4 regions of the Mesobacillus sp. AQ2 genome follow, and region 2 is predicted to be linked to each of the others. Evidence: riboswitches for the same ligand, from Rfam matches in the RefSeq annotation. Region 2 holds a riboswitch; each other region holds the start of a gene.
The links. A riboswitch is a leader RNA that binds a small molecule or an ion and turns the genes downstream of it on or off. The one in region 2 is predicted to bind thiamine pyrophosphate.
Positions count from the first base shown of each region.

Region 1: it holds a riboswitch for thiamine pyrophosphate, as region 2 does, so the genes downstream of both, thiC (phosphomethylpyrimidine synthase ThiC) here and QNH36_RS14310 (YkoF family thiamine/hydroxymethylpyrimidine-binding protein) in region 2, are expected to answer to the same signal.
Region 3: it holds a riboswitch for thiamine pyrophosphate, as region 2 does, so the genes downstream of both, thiT (energy-coupled thiamine transporter ThiT) here and QNH36_RS14310 (YkoF family thiamine/hydroxymethylpyrimidine-binding protein) in region 2, are expected to answer to the same signal.
Region 4: it holds a riboswitch for thiamine pyrophosphate, as region 2 does, so the genes downstream of both, QNH36_RS05430 (3-oxoacyl-ACP reductase) here and QNH36_RS14310 (YkoF family thiamine/hydroxymethylpyrimidine-binding protein) in region 2, are expected to answer to the same signal.

Region 1 is NZ_CP126080.1:688,799-693,924, reverse strand. Features, by position in the region: gene glmS (glutamine--fructose-6-phosphate transaminase (isomerizing)) at 1-314, opposite strand, end outside; gene QNH36_RS03480 (hypothetical protein) at 899-1,030, opposite strand; gene thiC (phosphomethylpyrimidine synthase ThiC) at 1,289-3,034, opposite strand; TPP riboswitch at 3,205-3,319, opposite strand; gene QNH36_RS03470 (HAD family hydrolase) at 3,854-4,171, shown strand; gene QNH36_RS03465 (YdhK family protein) at 4,190-4,771, shown strand; gene QNH36_RS03460 (sensor histidine kinase) at 5,019-5,126, opposite strand, start outside.
Region 2 is NZ_CP126080.1:2,849,462-2,854,587, reverse strand. Features, by position in the region: gene QNH36_RS14320 (ABC transporter ATP-binding protein) at 1-796, opposite strand, end outside; gene QNH36_RS14315 (ECF transporter S component) at 780-1,376, opposite strand; gene QNH36_RS14310 (YkoF family thiamine/hydroxymethylpyrimidine-binding protein) at 1,376-1,978, opposite strand; TPP riboswitch at 2,079-2,177, opposite strand; gene QNH36_RS14305 (hypothetical protein) at 2,255-2,503, opposite strand; gene QNH36_RS14300 (hypothetical protein) at 2,724-2,912, shown strand; gene QNH36_RS14295 (hypothetical protein) at 3,035-3,277, shown strand; gene QNH36_RS14290 (hypothetical protein) at 3,320-3,478, opposite strand; gene QNH36_RS14285 (hypothetical protein) at 3,657-4,079, shown strand; gene fdhF (formate dehydrogenase subunit alpha) at 4,270-5,126, shown strand, end outside.
Region 3 is NZ_CP126080.1:1,287,941-1,293,066, reverse strand. Features, by position in the region: gene QNH36_RS06410 (FeoB-associated Cys-rich membrane protein) at 1-129, opposite strand, end outside; gene feoB (ferrous iron transport protein B) at 155-2,164, opposite strand; gene QNH36_RS06400 (FeoA family protein) at 2,164-2,388, opposite strand; gene thiT (energy-coupled thiamine transporter ThiT) at 2,641-3,237, opposite strand; TPP riboswitch at 3,345-3,452, opposite strand; gene QNH36_RS06390 (histidine kinase N-terminal domain-containing protein) at 3,697-4,827, shown strand; gene QNH36_RS06385 (dicarboxylate/amino acid:cation symporter) at 5,067-5,126, opposite strand, start outside.
Region 4 is NZ_CP126080.1:1,093,268-1,098,393, reverse strand. Features, by position in the region: gene thiD (bifunctional hydroxymethylpyrimidine kinase/phosphomethylpyrimidine kinase) at 1-756, opposite strand, end outside; gene thiM (hydroxyethylthiazole kinase) at 756-1,565, opposite strand; gene QNH36_RS05430 (3-oxoacyl-ACP reductase) at 1,623-2,384, opposite strand; TPP riboswitch at 2,459-2,568, opposite strand; gene QNH36_RS05425 (hypothetical protein) at 2,626-2,781, opposite strand; gene QNH36_RS05420 (DUF3951 domain-containing protein) at 2,774-2,911, opposite strand; gene pepT (peptidase T) at 3,045-4,277, shown strand; gene liaG (LiaG family protein) at 4,453-5,126, shown strand, end outside.

The DNA of each region.
Region 1 (5,126 bases), 2.2 Mb from region 2:
TAATTCTCAATGACTCCGTTATGAACAAGTGTAAAACGCCCTTCAGCGCTTTGATGGGGATGCGAATTCACTTTACTCGGCACACCATGTGTCGCCCAGCGAGTATGGCCAATCCCCATGGAAGCGTCAATATTCTCATCTACGATCGCTCTTAAATCAGCAATCCGGCCCTTTTCCTTAAAAACATGAACACCCTCGCCATTCATGACAGCAATTCCGGCGGAGTCATATCCCCTGTATTCAAGCTTCTCGAGACCCTTCAATAAAATTTCCTTCGTATCTTTATTCCCAATATATCCTACAATTCCGCACATGTTTGTATCCTCCAATGAAGGAGCAGAACGCTTTAAGGGCTTTTCTGCCCCTGTAATGTTTCGCATATCCTTCTCTTTGTCCAAAGGGTTGCCCCCTTGTTTTAAAGAAGAAATTTCGGCTGTGCGAACCAACCGAGAGGCATCCGCCGAACGTTCGATAAACCTCTTCCTCGTCAACTAACCCACTCCCAGGGTTAGTCCAGGCGCTTTCACATTCTCAAACCTTCACAACCCACCTTTCTTTATATGATGTAAAAGAACATCTTAATACTACCCGATAGCCTGACTTCCTACAATGCAGTTCATTAATTCGTCAATTTTCATAATTCCTGGCACAGCCACTATAGAGTAGTGTGACAAGTTATGTCATCATACTCCTGCTCCCTAAGGCAGCAGGACTTAACCTACAGCTTCAACCATATAGAGTAAAATGAAGCTGGCAGACGTGAAAAGAAGATCATTTTCTTTTAGACAGAGGGACGGTTCTGTAGTCTCACACCCTTAAGTGTAATGTATTCCCCGACCCTCATTAAAGAAACATGATGTACAAAAATACCTGTGTAATTGACTCCGTTTCGAGTCGTCTACACAGGTTCTTTTTTGGATATTTCCGCGATTATGGTTTGATTCTTGCCGTTCCTTTTCGCTTGATACAAGCTGTCATCTGCTGCTTTGAAGAAGTTTTCCTTACCGAGGCCCAACACTAATCGTGACATTCACGCTGGCCCCAGTTTATGATTGAAACGCAACAGAGAAAGTGAAATGGCTCTTAATAGACAATTTATCCCCTTCGCATACGGAATTACTAATCAATTAAACCTGTAAAAAATGCTAAATGACCATTCCATGAGTTTGGGAAAAAGTTACCTGAACGATGTATTCATCGACTTAAAGGTGTGAAAATAGGCGCAAAAAGACGGACTTAAGAGATTACTAGATAAAAATAGAAAGCGGCTCGCCTTTTTAATCAGTTCTTATTGATAAAGCTTTCCTCCGGCTTTTTTAAATTCCTCTGCTTTTTCAACAAGTCCCCTCTTGATTGCGTCCTCCGGCTCTAGCTTATGCTCTTTTGCATAGTTCCGGATATCATGGGAGATTCTCATGCTGCAGAATTTAGGTCCGCACATAGAACAGAAGTGAGCAGTTTTTGCACCTTCAGCCGGCAATGTTTCGTCGTGGTATTCCAATGCGCGTTCAGGATCCAATGAAAGATTGAACTGATCTCTCCAACGGAATTCAAAACGGGCTTTCGACAGGGCATCGTCCCTTTTTTGCGCTCCAGGATGGCCCTTTGCCAGATCAGCGGCATGGGCGGCAATTTTGTAGGTGATCACACCCTCACGCACATCGTCTTTGTTCGGCAGTCCCAAATGTTCCTTTGGCGTTACGTAACAGAGCATAGCTGTACCGTACCAGCCGATCATCGCAGCTCCGATCGCAGATGTAATGTGGTCATATCCCGGCGCGATGTCAGTGGTTAGCGGTCCTAGTGTATAAAATGGAGCTTCCTGGCAAATCTCCAGCTGCTTATCCATGTTCTCCTTGATTAAATGCATCGGAACATGCCCGGGTCCCTCAACCATTACCTGTACATCATGCTTCCACGCAAGCTTCGTCAACTCCCCAAGTGTTTTGAGCTCAGCAAATTGGGCCTCGTCATTGGCATCAGCAATCGATCCCGGGCGCAAACCATCTCCCAGAGAGAAGGCCACATCATATGCCTTCATGATTTCGCAGATTTCTTCAAAGTGTGTATAAAGGAAGTTTTCTTTATGGTGATGAAGGCACCATTGTGCCATGATCGAACCGCCTCTTGAGACAATTCCGGTCAATCGTCTGGCAGTCAGCGGAACATACCGCAACAAGACGCCTGCATGGATGGTAAAGTAGTCAACCCCTTGCTCAGCTTGTTCAATCAGGGTATCTTTGAACACTTCCCAGCTAAGGTCCTCAGCAATGCCATTCACTTTTTCAAGCGCCTGGTAAATCGGAACAGTGCCAACCGGAACAGCTGAATTCCGGATAATCCATTCGCGTGTCGTATGAATGTTTTTTCCTGTAGACAAATCCATGATTGTATCTGCACCCCATCGGGTAGCCCACGTCATTTTTTCCACTTCTTCCTCAATGGACGAGGAGACGGCCGAGTTCCCAATGTTCGCATTTATTTTGACATGAAAGTTCCTGCCGATAATCATGGGTTCAGTCTCAGGATGATTGATATTGGAAGGAATGATGGCCCTGCCCCTTGCCACTTCAGATCTCACAAATTCCGGGTCCATATTCTCCCGTATCGCTATGAACTCCATCTCCGGCGTAATGATTCCCTTTTTGGCATAATGCAGCTGGGTAACATTCTTCCCTTCCTTCGCCCTCAATGGCTTACGCGATAGGTCCGGAAAAACCTTATCATTTGCCCGCGGGTCATGCTCACTTGAGTATCCATTGTCCTCGGGCTTTATTTTCCGGCCCTCATACGCTTCAACATCCCCTCGTCTCTGAATCCACCTGCTCCTCAGTGGAGGAAGACCCTTTCTAAGATCGGGTGTATAAGCAGGATCCGTATAGGGACCGCTCGTATCATATACGCGAACCGGCTCATTGGTTTCCTCTCCAAAAGATCCGCTGGTCGGACTTAATTCAATCTCTCGCATCGGAACCCTAATATCAGGCTGCGAGCCCTCCACATAGACTTTTTTGCTCCCAGAGAAGCTTGCCATAATCGAAATGCTGTCCTGGTTTAATGATTTTGCTGTTTTCACTGATCATCTCTCCCTTTTTTAAAATTGAGGGACGAGATCTGGCACCTGGGAAGTTCCCTAGTATGTAAAAAAGCCGGCCCACATAAAGATGGACCGGCTTTAACCGCGAATGTCTCTGCACAAAAAGACTGTGCACTTGTCAACTTCCCCACGCTGGTATGATCCAGATCAGGTCCAAAGAGTCAAGGAACTTTAACGCGTCCCTTTCTCAGCCCAAGCTATTGGGCACCCCTAGTTATTGCTATTCAGTTCCCTTCGAGTATACACAATACGAAAAATAAAGAAAAGTTTTTTAAGCAATAGAGTGCTTATTGCCTATATGGACAATAGAACACACTTTCAAGGAGTTTAGCTAAAGAAGCCCTTAGACAAATACCGACCAAATTCTCCCTCTTCCTTAGAGAGTACAAATAATTACATGAAATTCTATCATTATTCTAAAAACATGAAGACGATTAACACAGCTTCGTAAAGGCTGGTTGACTTATGTTATTAATCATTTTTAAAAAATCCCTCATTTCAAGTTCATACAGTACCTCTTCTGTTAGAAAGCCATATAAAAAATAAGTTTTACGATAGGGGTGTAGGGTATAAAAATATCGAATGCTTATCACGCGATTAGGACATTGTTTTCGGAAAAATAATGGTTAACTTTGATACTTCTGAAAGGAGGAACCACAATGGCATAAATGGCTATTTTGCGCAGCAGTTCTTGCGGGTATCATTACACTTGCCTATTGGGCTGCCACAGGTGATTTCGAATTTGCTTTGGAACGAATGGTTACTGTTTTAATTATCGCTTGCCCCCATGCACTTGGTTTGGCGGGTCCTTTAGTAACATCACGGTCAACCGCCATAGCAGCGAAAAAGGGATTGTTAATTCCTAATAGAGTGGCATCCGAAGGGACATATAAAGGAGTTCGGATTGTTTTTGATAACACGGGGACACTAACCGAGGGAAACTTCGGAGTAACAGATATTTTTCCTGTCCAGGGAATAAGTGAGGAAGAACTTTTAACCCTGGCATATTCAGTTGAAACCCAATCGAACCATCCTATTGCAAAGGGAATTGTATTGATTAAAAAATCCAAATAGAAGAAAGGATGATTTTTAATGAAATCCAATAAATTTTTGTCCATTATAATCACTCTGATTATGGCTCTCGTTTTATCTGCTTGTAACGGAAACAACAACACTTCAGCTCCACCTGAAAATAACGCAGATAAAAAAACGGAAGAATCCAATGAACATATGGAAATGGATCATTCAAGTTCAGGTGAGGTTCCCGAAGAACTAGAAGTTGCGGAAAATCCAACCTACCCGGTTGGGAGCCAAGCTGTCATGCACGCAAAACATATGAAGGGAATGGACGGGGCAGTTGCAACCATTGCAGGAGCCTATAATACAACAGTTTATTCGGTTTCCTATACTCCTACAAATGGTGGTGAACGCGTAGAGGACCATAAATGGGTCATTCATGAAGAAATTGAGAACGCAGGCAAAGAACCATTCAAGCCTGGCGATGAAGTCAAATTGAATGCAGACCATATGAAGGGGATGAATGGAGCCACTGCTGTAATTGATTCAGCCGAAGAAACAACGGTTTATATGGTAGATTTCAAAAATACTGAAACAGGTAAAGAAGTAAAAAACCATAAATGGGTCATAGAAAGTGAACTATCGCCGCAGAAATAAATTTTCAATAACAAAAAATCCCTCTCTTAATGGCCAGGTACTTTCCATTAAGAGGGGATTTTTTTACATATGCCTGAATCCAGGAAGTCCAACAACACGGGTGCATTCCTAAAAAAGGCAAAAAGGCATGAGATTAACGCATCTGCTCCGATAAATTATTGTAATCCTCCTGCAGCAAAAATAACTTTAATGCAGGCATGTGATTCTCCCTTCCAATACCACAATAAATGACACAGTATTGGGTTTCTTAGTTACTTGGCAACTCGATAATAAAAGTACTTCCTTCATGATCTTTACTATCTACTTTAATATGGCCATCATGCAGCTTGACAACAGTCCAGACAATCGAAAGCCC
Region 2 (5,126 bases):
ACCCGGCATTTCGCAATCTTAAACCAGCATCTACAGCCCTGGGGAGCCAGATTCCTTCCTTCGCCAGCATTTCTGCATAATCGGAAAAACAAATCCCTTCAGGTCCATCAAATATCAATTCACCCTCAGTGTTTAAAATCAGGCAGCGATCCATAAAATCCTGCCAATAATCAAGATTATGTTCGATGACAAGGATACTGAATGGGCGTTGCTTTTTCAAGCTTTTTAGCGTCCTGACAAGTTCAAAACTGGAGGCGGGATCAAGGTTTGCAGTTGGCTCATCAAGGATTAGCATCTCTGGCTCCATAGCCAGTGCACAGGCAATCGCGAGCTTTTGTTTTTGTCCTCCTGAAAGGCTTTGTATCACACGCTTCTTCATGGGAAGCATATCCACCAGTCCAAGAGCATTACGTATCCTTTGTTCAAATTCGGTTCTCGGAAGCCTGATGTTCTCAAGTATAAAGATTAATTCTTCTTCAACTGTCTGCATGCAGAATTGAGAATCTGGATCCTGCATGACCAAACCGATTTTTTGATTGATCTCTCCAGGAGCGAACGAGGAGATCTCAAGGCCTTTATATTGGATGCTTCCAGTTTTGATTCCGCCGATAGAGTCTGGATAAAGATTATTTAGACAATAAGCGAGGGTGCTTTTCCCGGAACCGCTTGGACCAAGTATAAAAATGTTCTCATTTTCATTAATATTAAAAGAGATATTTTCAAGTATGGAATCGTCCTCAAACTTGAAGTTTAAATTGGAGACTTCAAGCAAGGGAGTCTTATGCTGGCCGCTCATCGGCAAGCTTTTCCTTTCTTGCTTCTTTTCCAAGAGGGAAGCTATTCAGTGCCCCGGTCCTGGCAAGGCTGTCACTTATGTATTTGCCTGATAGTCCGGCTAGCAGTGCCCCGCTTAATAATCTTACAAAAAACATTGCTGCCACATAGCCTGGGGATAAAGCAGAAAATCCTCCCAAAAAATATCCCCAGACAAAACTGGTGATGGAAGATCCCATACCTGCAGTAATCAGTACCCATGTTGAGTAGTTTTTCCATTTTGTTGCGGCGAAGACTGCTTCAGCTCCCAGTCCCTGAATAAGACCTGCAAGGATCAGTCTTGGTCCTACGGCATTTCCAAGCATAACTTCTATTATGGCCGCTATGGTCTCTGACAGTACAGCTGCTCCAGGCTTTCTGATGATATAGGCAGCGATGATTGAAACAATGAACCAAATACCAAAAATCAAATCATAGCCTATCATACCGAATAACCCGACCAGAACATTTCCCACCTGTAAAAAAAGCAGGTACACGACACCGAAAACGACTGCAAGGACGGATAACACAATCACTTCACGAAGTTTCCAATTTTCGATCATTATTTTGCCTCCTTTCTTGAAGGACTATTTGCTGACATGGTTACAGTCATTACAATATGGGAAGAATCACTGGACCTCGCTCCGTCAAATGCTTTTTCTAAACCAGTGAATACCTGGTTCGCATCCCCATCAAGCCTGGAGGCATAATGCACTCCGCCACCGAACACACCTTGTTCCTCAACGGTCTTAATTTGATCCATGATTACCTCCATATAATTCGCTATTCCCAGTGGATAGAGTGCGAACTGGCAGGCAACTTCCTGGCTGATGCTGTTTGAGAGTTTTTCATTTAGCAATATGGAGTCTTCTGCCATCAAGGTATCGCCTGCAGAATCGCCAGGGCATCCATTTGAAAAGGTAGCATTCAGGACTACATGGTCTCCGCCTTTTGAAGCATTTAAAAAGATTGCTTTAACAACATCAAATACATGTTCAGACCGCCCGCGTGCACAGGTGCTAATATCATCTGTCTTCATCCATACTTTTGTTGTGTCTACTTCTTTCAGTGCTGACAGGATTATTTCCACGAATCTGTCTGACATGGGGTAAATCGAAAATCTTGCCCCAGTAATCTCGCTTGTACCGCACAAATTCTTTTCCATTTTCTCAACGACTCCCTTTTTTTAAGTCTCGGAAAAACAAAAACTGCATCCAGCGTGATGGATGCAGTCGAATACTATCGCTTATAAAAAAGGGGAACGATGAGTTTCTCCCGCACTTCCCCACGCTGGTATTATCCAGATCGAGTAATAAGGGTCAGAACAAAGTTCTTCTCAGCAAAAAGCTCCCCTAGTGCAAAAATCTATGCAGTTGTTGTTTCCAAAATTATCTTAAAGCAATTGTCCGGAATTGTAAATGGTTAATTATTTAAAAATAAATCATTCATAATCCTGGTGAAAAACCTTTCTAAGGCGGTATTCATCCAGAGTACCAAGTTCACTGTTGAGAAGCAATTCCATTTCCTCTAATGCACTTTTCGTAACCAAAGGATCACTTATGGCCCAGTTAACAGTATAAACGAAGTAATAATCTTTGATTTGGCGGAAAATAACTACGGAGTTAGGATACTTGTCAAATTGAGCTTTAATATTATATCTTTTTGTGTATGACCATATTGTCAGTTTCATAGATTATCTCCATCTTTTATCTTCTAAAAGGCATATATTTATAAGATACCCCTTGCGGATGGGGCGGAAACTGGTTCCGGGAACAACATAGTGTTTTATACTGAAGGAATATGCTAAAATAGAGGTCGTTGCAGTATAGTTAGCGACATATATCTACATAATATCAGATTGCTAGCAGATAGATAGAAGTTTTTGAAGGAGTTGGAGGGAAGTCAGCATTATGAATGAAGCCCAAAGGATTCAGTTAAACGTCAGGGTATCCAAAGAGACCTCGGACAAGCTTGATGAAATTGTAGAATACTATCAGGAAAATACGAAAATTGGCAGGATCTACAAAGGTGATGTTTTGACAGATATTATCGAAAAATCATATGAAATCATGCTCAAACAGAAGAGGCTGAATAGATAAAAACAGTGTGACAAATTGTCAATGAGTAAATGTGGCAAAATATTGAACAAAATAGTTGCGCTAATCAATAATTAGTCGTATTATTTAAATAATCTGAATAAACGATAAGGTGGTTATTGATTATGATGCGTATGGCAATTGCAGGTGTAGCCGGCTTTGTCCTTGTGTTCATTGAATCATATATTGTCATGGTCCTAAAAAATTATGAAGCGATCGATTTTGGGGGGATCGCCCCGTTTGTCAGTGTCTGGACAATGAATTTTTTCCTTGTTTTCTCAATTTTGACCCATATTAAATTTTGGTATGAAGACCGTGAAGCTCAGCGTGAAGAAGAAGCTGCAGAAAGAGATAGGTTCATCAGTTAATTAAGACGGAGAAAGGCAAAATCGCCTTTCTCTTTTTTTTTATTATGCATTTTCCCCATTTTCAATTCGGTCACGTTCTGCTTCTTCAGCCGCAATCCTTAATTCCTGGAAGAATAGCTGATCATTGCACACCATGCTGTGCTGCTGATCATGTTCAAGTTCCTGTTCAGATTTAATAATGTTGTTTTGCTCTCTTTTCACTTGATTCATCCTCCTTACTTTAAACTTCTCAGTGTTTAATTTCCCTTACCTGCAAAAATCATGCAAACATATTTCTATTTTCAAAGTATTTTCCCAATACCAATATTTATACAAACCTTTAATCAAGCTTGGCCGGATGAGGAAGACTATATCAAAAATAGTAAAGGAGTTAGCCCAAATGGAAGCCATTTATTATTATGATGATCAAGTTCATTATCTTAAAATTGAGATTTTAGCAACTTCTAAGGAATCATCTTGGCAGGCTTACGTTTTTGACGATAATTGGAATGATATCCTTAGCAGTGCTTCATCTATATCCGAGAGGTTCACAGAGACAATCGAGTTTGCTAAGGAAGCATTTGGCATCCGAGGAAGGCTATCTATAGTGGAAGATCTTCCTCTTGATAACTCGCTTAAGGAGGCATTGGAGATAATGTTATTCCATTTGCAGGCATTGCTATTTTCGTCAGCTATCTTAGTAGAAAACGACTGCGAAGCATTGGAACGTTATGGTTTTACAAAGGAAATCACAGCTGAGGGAAGAACTTTTTATCTCCTCGTCTCTGATGAAGCGGAACAGGACTCATGCAGGTTTTTATAAGCCAACACGAGCAAGTTGATTTATAAGAATGAAGCCTTTTCTTTTCTAAATGAAAAGTCTTTTTGTATGCAAGAGCAAAGATTATTGCCATGGCAGTGTTTTAAAAAACACCAATAAAAATGGTTAATGTTTATTCCTGAAAGGGTAGGAGAAAGGGGAATGATTTATATACAGAAAGGAAGATGAGGCTTTGTCTGGCAAAATTAATGTAACTATCAACGGTGCCGAAGTGACGGCTGACGGAAATCAAACAATCCTTCAATACCTTTCAGACAGCTCGATTGAGGTACCAAATGTATGTTTTCATCCAAGCCTTGGACCTATCGAGACATGTGATACCTGTATTGTAGAAGTGAACGGGGAAATGGTCAGATCGTGTTCGACCGTCCTTAAAAACGGCGATATCATCGACACAGTTGCGCCTGATGTCAAGAAGGCACAAACAATGGCAATGGATAAAATCCTTTATAACCATGAACTGTACTGTACAGTCTGTGACTACAATAATGGGACTTGTGAGGTACATAACACAGTCAAAGAAATGAAAATCAATCACCAGAGCATCCCTTTTGACCAGAAACCCTATGAAAGGGATGAATCCAACCCTTTCTATCGTTATGATCCGGATCAGTGCATTTTATGCGGCAGATGCGTTGAAGCCTGCCAGGACGTACAGGTAACCGAAACCTTGAGGATTGACTGGGAGCGTGACCGTCCTAGAGTCATTTGGGACAACGATGTGCCAATCAATGAATCATCGTGCGTGTCTTGCGGCCATTGTTCAACGGTTTGCCCTTGTAATGCAATGATGGAAAAAGGAATGGAAGGTGAAGCGGGCTTCTTGACAGGGATTGCGAAAGAAACATTGCGCCCGATGATTGAGATTACCAAGGGAGTGGAAACGGGATATGGATCCATTCTCGCGATTTCAGATATGGAATCGGAGATGCGTGACTCAAGAATCAAGAAGACGAAGACTGTTTGCACCTACTGTGGAGTTGGATGCAGCTTCGATGTATGGACGAAAGGACGTGAAATCCTGAAGGT
Region 3 (5,126 bases), 1.6 Mb from region 2:
GCTGCTGGAGCACGAGCTCTGGATGGAGCAGGCAGCGCATTTTCCCTCTTTTGACTTCTTGATGAATCGGTAGAAGGCCCAGCCGGCATAGCCGAATATGGCCCCGCCGATCAAAATATTTGCGATCATGTTCCCTTCCTCCTTCGAGCTTCTTTTAGCTGAATCCCATCAGCATTCCGCCCTGGTAGATGGCCAGTGACAAAAGGTAAGCGATGACAAGTGCATAACCGATTGAAAAAGCGGTCCAGCGTTTTGAGCCTGTTTCCTTATAAATGGTCGCAGTAGTCGCGAGGCAAGGAATATACAGCAGGATGAACACCATGAAGCTGTATGCAGCAAGTGGTGTATAATGAATCGCCAGCAGCCCCTGGAGGCTTGCTTCATCCGGGACAAAGTAGATGATGTTCATCGTTGAAATAATCGCTTCTTTAGCCAGGAAACCAGTGAAAAGTGAAGCACTTGCCTGCCAGGTTCCGAATCCTATAGGAGCCAGCAGAGGAGCAAAGATTCCCCCCAGAAGCGCCAGATAGCTTTCATCCATGCTGACATTCATGCCGTCTGGACCGGCATAGGCGAGCAGCCAGATCAGGACAGAGCCTGCAAAGATGAAAGTACCGGCTTTTTTTACGAATCCTTTTCCCTTATCCCAAGTGCTTCTCCAAAGCGCTTTTGCCTGCGGCATTCTGTATGGAGGCAGCTCTATGACGAAAACGGAGGTTTCCCCTTTCAACAGTGTCTTTGAAAAGACCTTGGCCAGAATAAGGGCGATTGCCACCCCTAGTACATACAAACTAAGAACCACAGCGGCCTTATGCCCTGTAAAAAAAGCACCTACAAACAAAGCATATACAGGAAGCCTGGCTGAACATGACATCAGCGGCGTCAGCAGGATGGTCATTAATCTCTCTTTTGGTGTCTCAATCGTCCTTGCCGCCATGATGCCTGGCACATTGCAGCCGAAACCGATCATCAACGGGATGAATGCCTTCCCGTTGAGGCCTACAGATTCCATCAACCTGTCCATGACTAGCGCGACACGGGCCATATACCCTGAATCCTCGAGCAGGGAAATGAAAAAGAACAAAATGAAGATTTGTGGTACAAAGACAAGAACTCCACCTACCCCGGCCACAATTCCATCAAGCACAAGGTCTTTTATAAATGAGGATGCTCCTGCCCAGTTAAGTGCCGCCGCGATACCAGCTGTCACAGGTCCGGATAAGATTGTGTCCAGTTTATCTGAAAGCGGGAAGCCAAGCCAGTCAAAGGTAAGCATGAACATGATATACATCATGACCAGGAAGATCGGAATCCCGAGGAATTTATTCGTCACAATCATATCAACTTTCTCAGTCAATGGTATTTTTCCATTTTCCGGTCTCGTTGTAGCAGCAGATACAATTTTATCTATCGCTTCACTTCTTTTGCGATGTATTACCTGGTCCAGCGCTTGTTTGCTCCCTGATTGTTGTTGCTCTGTAACAATGATAGAGTCGACAAGTGATTCGATTTCTTCCGATGGCAAAAAGGCAGTCAAATAGTTTTTAACATAGGGATTCCCTTCAAACAATTGAATGGCCAGCCAGCGAACAGGAAATCGTGTCCTCCCATCCAATTTCAGCCCCAGCTGGAGGATTCCCTCCTCTATTGCTTTTCCATAATACACAAGATTTGTTTTGCCAGTTCCTGACGGTTCTCTTGTCGCAAGTTCAGCAAGTTCGTTACAGCCCTTTCCTGATCTTGCCACGACAGGAGCAACATGGACCCCTAATGATTTTGACAACTGTTCAATATCGACTTGTATGCCCCTGTTTTTTGCAACGTCAAGCATATTCAAACCAATAGTGATCGGGGCGCCATATTCCAGAAGCTGCAGGGTAAGGTGCAAATTACGCCTTAATTGCGACGCATCGAGGATATTCAAAAGTTTCTCGAACGAATCCTCCAGGAAAAAGTTCGTAACCACACCCTCATCCTTCGACAATGGATTGAGCGTATAGACTCCTGGTAAATCAATCAGCTGATCCTTTCCATTCTTGAAAAGGCCAACTTTCTTTTCGACCGTTACTCCGCTCCAGTTGCCAACATATTCATATGATCCTGTTAAGTTATTAAATAACGAAGTTTTTCCGGTATTCGGATTGCCGATAAGCGCTATGTTCATCATACTCGCTCCACTTCGATCCGTAATGCTTCCTTGCGGCGGATACCTATGCATTGGCCGCATGATTCAACCATGACCGGGCCGCCAAAAGGCAGAATGCATTTTATGCATACTTCCGATCCTTCAGAAATCCCGAAATCAAGCAATCTTCTTCTGACATATTTGTCAGTTCCAGCAATATTCATGATCCGGCCTTTTTCACCAGTCTTTAATTTTCCCAGCATAGCCATCACCTTTTTTCAGTTTGTTAGTTTTTTATATCTAATTGAGAATGATTATCTTTATTTAATCAGTTTCAGGTCACTTTCACTGTGACATAAATCACAAAACACACTTATAACATATGAGAATATGGAAAACTCCATAGAATTGACAATTTTTCCGAGTTTCAGTTTCACGCTCATCACATACCTTAACGGGTATATTATAAAGGTGAAAAAGGAGAGCTGAATGAATTGTCAGCTCTCCTTGATATATCACATTTTATTGCTTACAAGTGTCGATTTGACCATCCTTGATGGAGCATAGCCAATGACAAGAATAATGATAATTGCGCTTAAAATCATACTTGGAATCATATAGGTTCCGTTATAGATGAGTGAATACAGCCAAGCCGGCTGTCCTTCTGGCGCCCAAACTCCGAAAAAGACCCAGCCGGAAAAGAAATGGGCGATAAAGCGAAGCAGGCTTCCAAGGAAGGTCCCCGCGATGATCAATCCTATCCACCTCTTTTTATATCCATTCCTGATATTCTCTTGGATCTGTCTTGCAAAAATACCGGCAAACCCTAATACAGTGAAAGCCATCAAATAATCGATGATTCCCTGGACAGGATGGAATATTTGCGAGAATCCCAGGATGAATTGCAGTAGTCCCAGCAGAAGCCCTGTGATGGCTCCTCCCTTGATTCCCCAGCGAAATGCCATCAGGAAAACCGGTACCATCGCGATTGATACTGAACCGCCCTGCGGCCAGATTCGAGAAAATAAAAATCCCGAGAATAAATCCAACAAATAAGCCAGTGCGGAAAACACTGCCACTTCCACTAAAAATAATGTTTGTTTTTGCTTCATAACTGTTCCTCCTTCTTTCCAGAATGAGGTCCGTTTTCAACACGCCTTTTCTGCTTCAGAAACAAAAAAAGCAATCAGGGGATCGATATAGGATTCCCATGATTGCTTTCCTATCGCATCCACATTCCTTCGCTAGCATTAACTAACAGGTTCAAAGGGTAAGAACTCGGCCGCTCACTCTCAGCTGCTCTCTGGCAGCTCCCCTTGTGGTTATTATTTAGTTTCTACACTATGAATATACTACTTCTTCTTTCTTATCACAAGTTAAATATTATTTTTCCAATCCTTGTCGAATCAAAAAAGACAAATCTCACCTCAAGTTGCTAAAAATATCGGTCTTTTGTCACGTTTTTATCGATTCGACGCTATTCAGCGGATGTTCTCAATTTTCGACAAAGGGATTTCGAGCTGCACCTCGAATCTTTAATATCGAAAAGAAAAACTGGGGGACTTAATAAAATGCTGCCAATCACGGATAACCGTTTGCTTAGCTTCCTGACTAGTGAAAGGGAACAACTCATTGCCGACTGGGCTGTAAAAATCATCGTCTCGGAAGATGATCCATATAAAGAAAAAATAACCAAGAACGCTGAGAAAATGTATGAAATCATTCTCTCTGTTTTTTCCAAGACAAATGAAGAACTGGAGGACCACCTCCAAAAACTTGCCTTTATGGTAGGAGAAGAACGAGTTCGCGCAGACATCAATATTGGGGATTTTGTCTACAATGTCAATTCAGGACGATCTGTACTTTACAAGCACCTGCACAAAATGAATATGGAATGGGAAGATATGCAGGAGTCCATCAACCGAATCAATTACTGTTTTGATACCTTCCTGTATTACGCAGTATCTTACTACAATGAACAGAAAAACAAAATCATTGAGGAAAAAAACCAATTCATCGACTCCACCCATAAGGACCGGCTGACATTGCTCGGCCAGATGACGTCAAGTTTTATCCATGAATTCCGCAATCCGCTGACTTCTATCCAGGGATTTATCCAGCTGTTGAGATCCGAACACGAGGATATGAAGTATCTTGATATCATTTCCGGGGAGCTTGAACAACTCAATTTCCGGATCTCTCAATTTCTGCTTCTTTCTAAAAAAGAACTAATTGGAAAGGAAAAAAAACTTTTCTCATTAAACAGAATGATTGATGAGGTTTTAAATTTCCTTTATCCCAGCATCCTCGACACCAATGTACGGATTGCCAAGGAAGTAGCAGATGACATGGAATTGTATGGATATTCCGATGAAATCAGACAGGTCTTGATCAATATCATCTTTAATGCAATTGATGTGTTGAGCCAGTATCGTGCTGACCCTAAAATTGAAATCAAGGGATACTTCGTGAATGATACACATATAAAAATCGAGATTTCCAATAATGGACCGGTCATTCCCGACCAGTTGCTGAAGACGATTTTCGAGCCATTCGTCACAACAAAAACGCTCGGAACCGGCCTAGGGTTATTTGTCTGCCGGGAAATAATCGAGAAGCACAAAGGCATACTTGCATGCTCATCAGAGCCAGATAAAACTTCATTCATCATGCTTTTGCCATTAATAAGGATGGAGAACTAACATCACAAAAAGACCCTTGCCGGTGCCGGCAGGGTCTTTTATTTAGGCTCTTTTCTCAAACTTTGTTGCTATTGACTACTAAATTGGATTGAATGACCTAGTTTTCTTTATAAAATTCAAGCTTATTATGAGAAAAGAGCTTGCACACTTAAAAACGAACTGCAAAATTGCTTATAGCACGTTAAAATCGGCTTTAAGATTTTAACAACAATCTTTACGAAAACAGCCTTTATTTATTCTTAATATTCAAGTGTACGATTGTCCTCTGTACTTGTGATTCTTCTTTTCTCTTTTTGAAC
Region 4 (5,126 bases), 1.8 Mb from region 2:
ATTTCCGATCATCAGCGGGTTGGCAATGGCTGCCTGGATGAACTCCTTAGCCACCGAAACCGCTTGATGGACCGAAGAACCTTTTGCAAGCTGTGCTGTGATAGCTGCAGAAAAAGTACAGCCTGTTCCATGGGTGTTATTCGTTTCAATCCTTGAAGTGGAGAAGTAAGCAAATTCCTTTCCGTCAAAGAGGACATCAATAGATTCGTTTGTTTCCTCATCATGGCCGCCTTTTATCACTACATTTTTCGCTCCAAGGGCATGGATTCGTTTGGCCGCTTCCTTTTTTTCATCCGTACCGCGAATCGACATGCCTGTCAGCACTTCGGCTTCGGGGATATTCGGGGTGATGATGTGACAGAGCGGAAGCAAATGTTTTTTCAGGGCCGATACAGCCTCCTGCTGGAGCAATGAGGCTCCTCCCTTCGCAATCATGACAGGATCGACAACAACCTTATCCCAGCCGAACTGCTTTATTTTTTCCGAGACCGCTTGTATGATTTCCGCGTTAAAAAGCATTCCTGTTTTCAGGGCATCCGCTCCAATGTCCTCACCGACTGATTGGATCTGTTCGCCTACCGCCTCAGGGCTCATCGGAAAAACTCCCTGGACACCAAGCGTATTTTGCGCGGTAACAGCAGTCAGGGCAGATGTGCCAAATACCTTCAGTTCCTGGAATGTCTTCAGGTCAGCCTGGATTCCGGCTCCGCCGCCGCTGTCAGATCCTGCGATTGTCAGTGCTTTTTTCATATTCATTACCTCCATTTTTCGAAAGAACTTTTATTGTAGATTTCCTCAGCATCCAAATGGTAGAGCTGGTTCAGGAACTCCACTTGAAAACTCCCTGGTCCCTGCAAGGCACTTTTGTCAGCGGCAACTTCGGCTGCCACTCCGTAAATGCTCAATGCAGCAGTTGCTGCTTTCAAAAAATCCTTTTCCACTGCTGTGAATGCCCCGATTACTGAGGTCAGCAGACATCCAGCACCGGTTACCTTCGTAAGGATTGGGTGTCCATTTCTGACGACAAACGTAGATTTCCCATCTGTAATAACGTCTTCTTTCCCTGTCAGTGCCACAATTGTGTTCAATTTTTGGGCAGCGGATTCTGCCAGCTCGATCACATCCCCATCTGAATCCCCTGCGTCAACACCCCGTATGTTCCAGACTTCCCCTGCTACATTGGCAATTTCCGCGGCATTTCCTCTGATGACCGAAATCTCCAGTTCGTCCATCAGCCTTATTGCAGTTTCCGTGCGATAAGCAGTCGCCCCGGCACCAACCGGATCAAGAATGACTGGAACTCCATGCTCATTTGCCGCTTTACCGGCAATCGACATGGATTCGACGACTTGTGGCCTCAACGTACCAATATTCAGCACAAGGCTGCCCGCTATGCTTGCCATTTCGGCAACTTCCTCTTGTGCATAGGCCATCACTGGAGATGCACCAAGAGCCAGCAGCCCATTGGCCGTAAAATTCGTGACCACAACATTCGTGATGTTATGTACAAGTGGATTCTCTCTGCGGACCTTCTCCAGCAAACCAGCAATCTCTCGTTTTTCCATTCCAATTCCTCCTTCATCCATCCTCAGACCGCCATCTGCGACCTCAATTCCTTCTCCTTAATCCATCACCAGGCCGCCGTCTACGACCATATTTTGTCCGGTAACTGCACGCGCCCATGGTGAGGCGAAGAACAAAATTGAGTCTGCAACTTCTGCGGGATCGGTGACTTTTCTAAGAGGTGTGGACGATTCGATTAGCTGGAATACTTCCTCAGAAGTAGCTGAGCTTGCGTCGGTCATTTTTAGCAGTCCTCCCGAAACCATATTGACGGTAATGCCATACTTTCCAAGATCAATCGCCATATTCCTTGTGAATCCCAGCAGCGCAGCCTTGCTTGTTGTGTAGTCATGGTAGGCGACAACCGGATTCTGGAAGAGGTTCGTGCCAATATTGATGATTCTGCCAAACTTCTTTTCTTTCATATTTGGCAATCCCGCCTGGATGGTATTCAATGAACCGCGGACAGCTCCTTCAAGCTGCTGTTGGTAATCCTCCCAGCCTACTGCAAAAGCATCCTTATTCGCCACAGGATCAAACTTGAAATTGACCAGTGCATTATTGACGATGGTCGTAATCGGTGTCCCAAAATGTTCTTTTGCCAACCTGAACATGCTTTTGACCTGTGCAGGATCACGCACATCCGCCCTGAGAGCAAGGGCATTTTCGCCAATGGTCTCTGTCAGAGCCTTTGCCTTTTCTTCATTCTGAAAATAGTTGATGACAACTTTTGCACCTTCCCTTGCAAAAGCTTTGACCGTTTCTGCACCAAGGCCACGGCTTCCTCCAGTTATTAAAACTACTTGATCTTTTAACTCCATTTGTGTCAACCTCCTTAAAATATAAAAAGCCAGATCCATATATAATGGACCTGGCTTAAAAGCAAAGTAAGAAAATTTCTCTCACACTACTTTCCTACGCTGGTATTACCCAGATCAGGTCCGAAGGGTTAAAAGACTTAGCGTCTTCCTCTCAGCCCGCAGCAGGGCACCCCTAGTAGTAAATCGAATATTCAATTGTCTTTATCCTAGCCTTATCTCCTATATATGTAAAGTAAAAAGTTCATATTCTGCTATTTTTCAGTTCTTCTTTGATTTCTTCCAGTAGACTAAGCTGCTGGTCCTGCTTTTGGATGATACTTGCAGTTAATTTTTGCAGTGTAATCGTTATCGACCAGAGTGACAGCAGCAAAACAATGATGACGCCAAGATCAATCATCTTTCTTTTTCCCTTCGGTTAAATCGTCAAATGGAGTGTAATGATTGCTTGGCAAATTACCGGAGCGGATTATCTTGAAAATCAGATAAAACACGACAAACAGCACTATGAACGTGAAAAAATACCCCATACTGTCCAGCCTCCTTTACTTTCATTATACAATAAACATGATACAAAAAATGGAATTTTCATTCTTTTTAAAATGGTCTTCTTGATCATCTATGCTAATATGAAAATATACATATGAATGGGAGATGAAAGCAATGAAAAACGAGATAATCGAAAGATTCACCTCTTATGTCAAAATCGACACACAGTCCAATGAAAACAGCGAGAAAACTCCATCGACCGAAGGCCAGCTCACCCTTGCCAATATGCTTGTCGAGGAACTAAAATCGATTGGCATGGAGGAAGTCACGATTGATGAAAACGGTTATGTGATGGCAACACTTCCTGCAAATACCGATAAGGAAGTCCCAACGATCGGGTTCCTTGCCCACGTCGATACGGCAACTGATTTTACAGGCAAAAATGTCAACCCGCAGGTTGTCGAAGACTTCGATGGCAATCAGATCATCCTGAATAAGGAGCAGAATATCATCCTGTCGCCAGCGGATTTCCCTGAACTGCCTCAATATAAAGGCCATACATTGATTACGACCGATGGAACGACTCTTCTCGGTGCTGACAACAAAGCAGGGATTGCCGAAATCATGACGGCGATGGCTTATTTGATCAAGCACCCTGAAATCAGGCATGGTAAAATCCGTGTTGCTTTCACCCCGGATGAAGAGATTGGCAGAGGCCCTCATAAGTTTGATGTAAAAGCATTCAATGCAAAATTCGCCTACACCGTTGATGGCGGCCCGCTTGGCGAGCTGGAGTATGAAAGCTTTAACGCAGCCGGCGCCAAGGTGACTTTTAAAGGAAAGAACGTCCACCCCGGAACAGCAAAGGGCAAAATGGTGAACTCCGCCAAAATCGCGATGGAATTTAACAGCAAGCTTCCTGCCGAAGAAGCGCCTGAGCATACAGAAGGATATGAAGGCTTCTTCCACCTGAGCTCGATTAATGGGGATGTCGAGGAGACGACGCTGAGCTACATCATCCGTGATTTTGACCGTGACAGCTTCCAGGCACGCAAGGAATTGATGCAGAAAATCACCAATGAACTAAGGCTTACATACGGCGAAACCCGGGTTGAACTTGAAATGAACGACCAGTACTACAACATGAAGGATAAAATCGAGCCAGTAAAAGAAATTGTCGACATCGCCTATGAAGCAATGGAAAACCTCGGCATCAAGCCAATCGTCAAACCAATCCGCGGCGGCACTGACGGCTCTCAGCTAAGCTATATGGGATTGCCGACACCGAATATTTTTACCGGCGGAGAGAATTTCCACGGAAGATTCGAATATGTCTCTGTGGATAACATGCTTAAATCTGTTGAAACCATCGTAGAAATCGTAAAGCTTTTTGAAGCAAAAGCTTAATCACTAACATCATGAAGCCAGATTCCCAAATCAAAAGGAATCTGGCTTTTTTCATGAACTATCTACACCGAAATCAGTCTCAGGTCCCATCTGGATTTAAATCCGTGGTGCATTGGGAAGAGGAATGATTTACCTTATTCTGAATATAGAAAGAGTTGGAAGGGAGATTTTATAAATGAAGCGGATTTTAGTTATTTTCCTTGTGATTACCGGGGCTTATATCGGGTGGAATTATCTGTTTGACGGGGATGGACTGAACTTTGCCAGAGCAAAAGACTCAGTGAAGGTGAGCAATGGTACGGAAAAGATCTCGATTGATGTTTCCAGTGTCGCGACGAAGATTGTGCCAGAGGACCGTGATGATGTGCACGCTGAACTTGAAGGCAAAGGCTCGGTAAAAGTCAAGCGCCATGGGGATGAAATACAGGTATGTGTTAAGCGAAGAGGATTCTTCTGGTTCAATTGGTTTGAGATGGACAGGACATCACTCACCGTCTATATCCCGGATCATTTTGACAAGGATATGGACATTGAGCTCGGCTCCGGAAAAATCGATTTCATAGGTAAATCAGCCGACCAGCCTGTGAAACTGAGAAACCTGGCAATCAATATTGGTTCAGGCAGCATGAACCTGGAAAATTTCGTTGTTGGAAATTTGGAGCATCAGAGTTCATCAGGTGAGGTTAACATGAATTCGATTGATGCCAGTAAAAGTTCATTTGATGTCAGTTCCGGAAGCGTCCAGGTCAAAAATTTTACCGGCAAGCTTGACGGGAATGTCTCATCGGGAGAGTTGGAAATCCAGATGAACAAGTTAATCGATGATGTTGACTTGAACGTCAGTTCTGG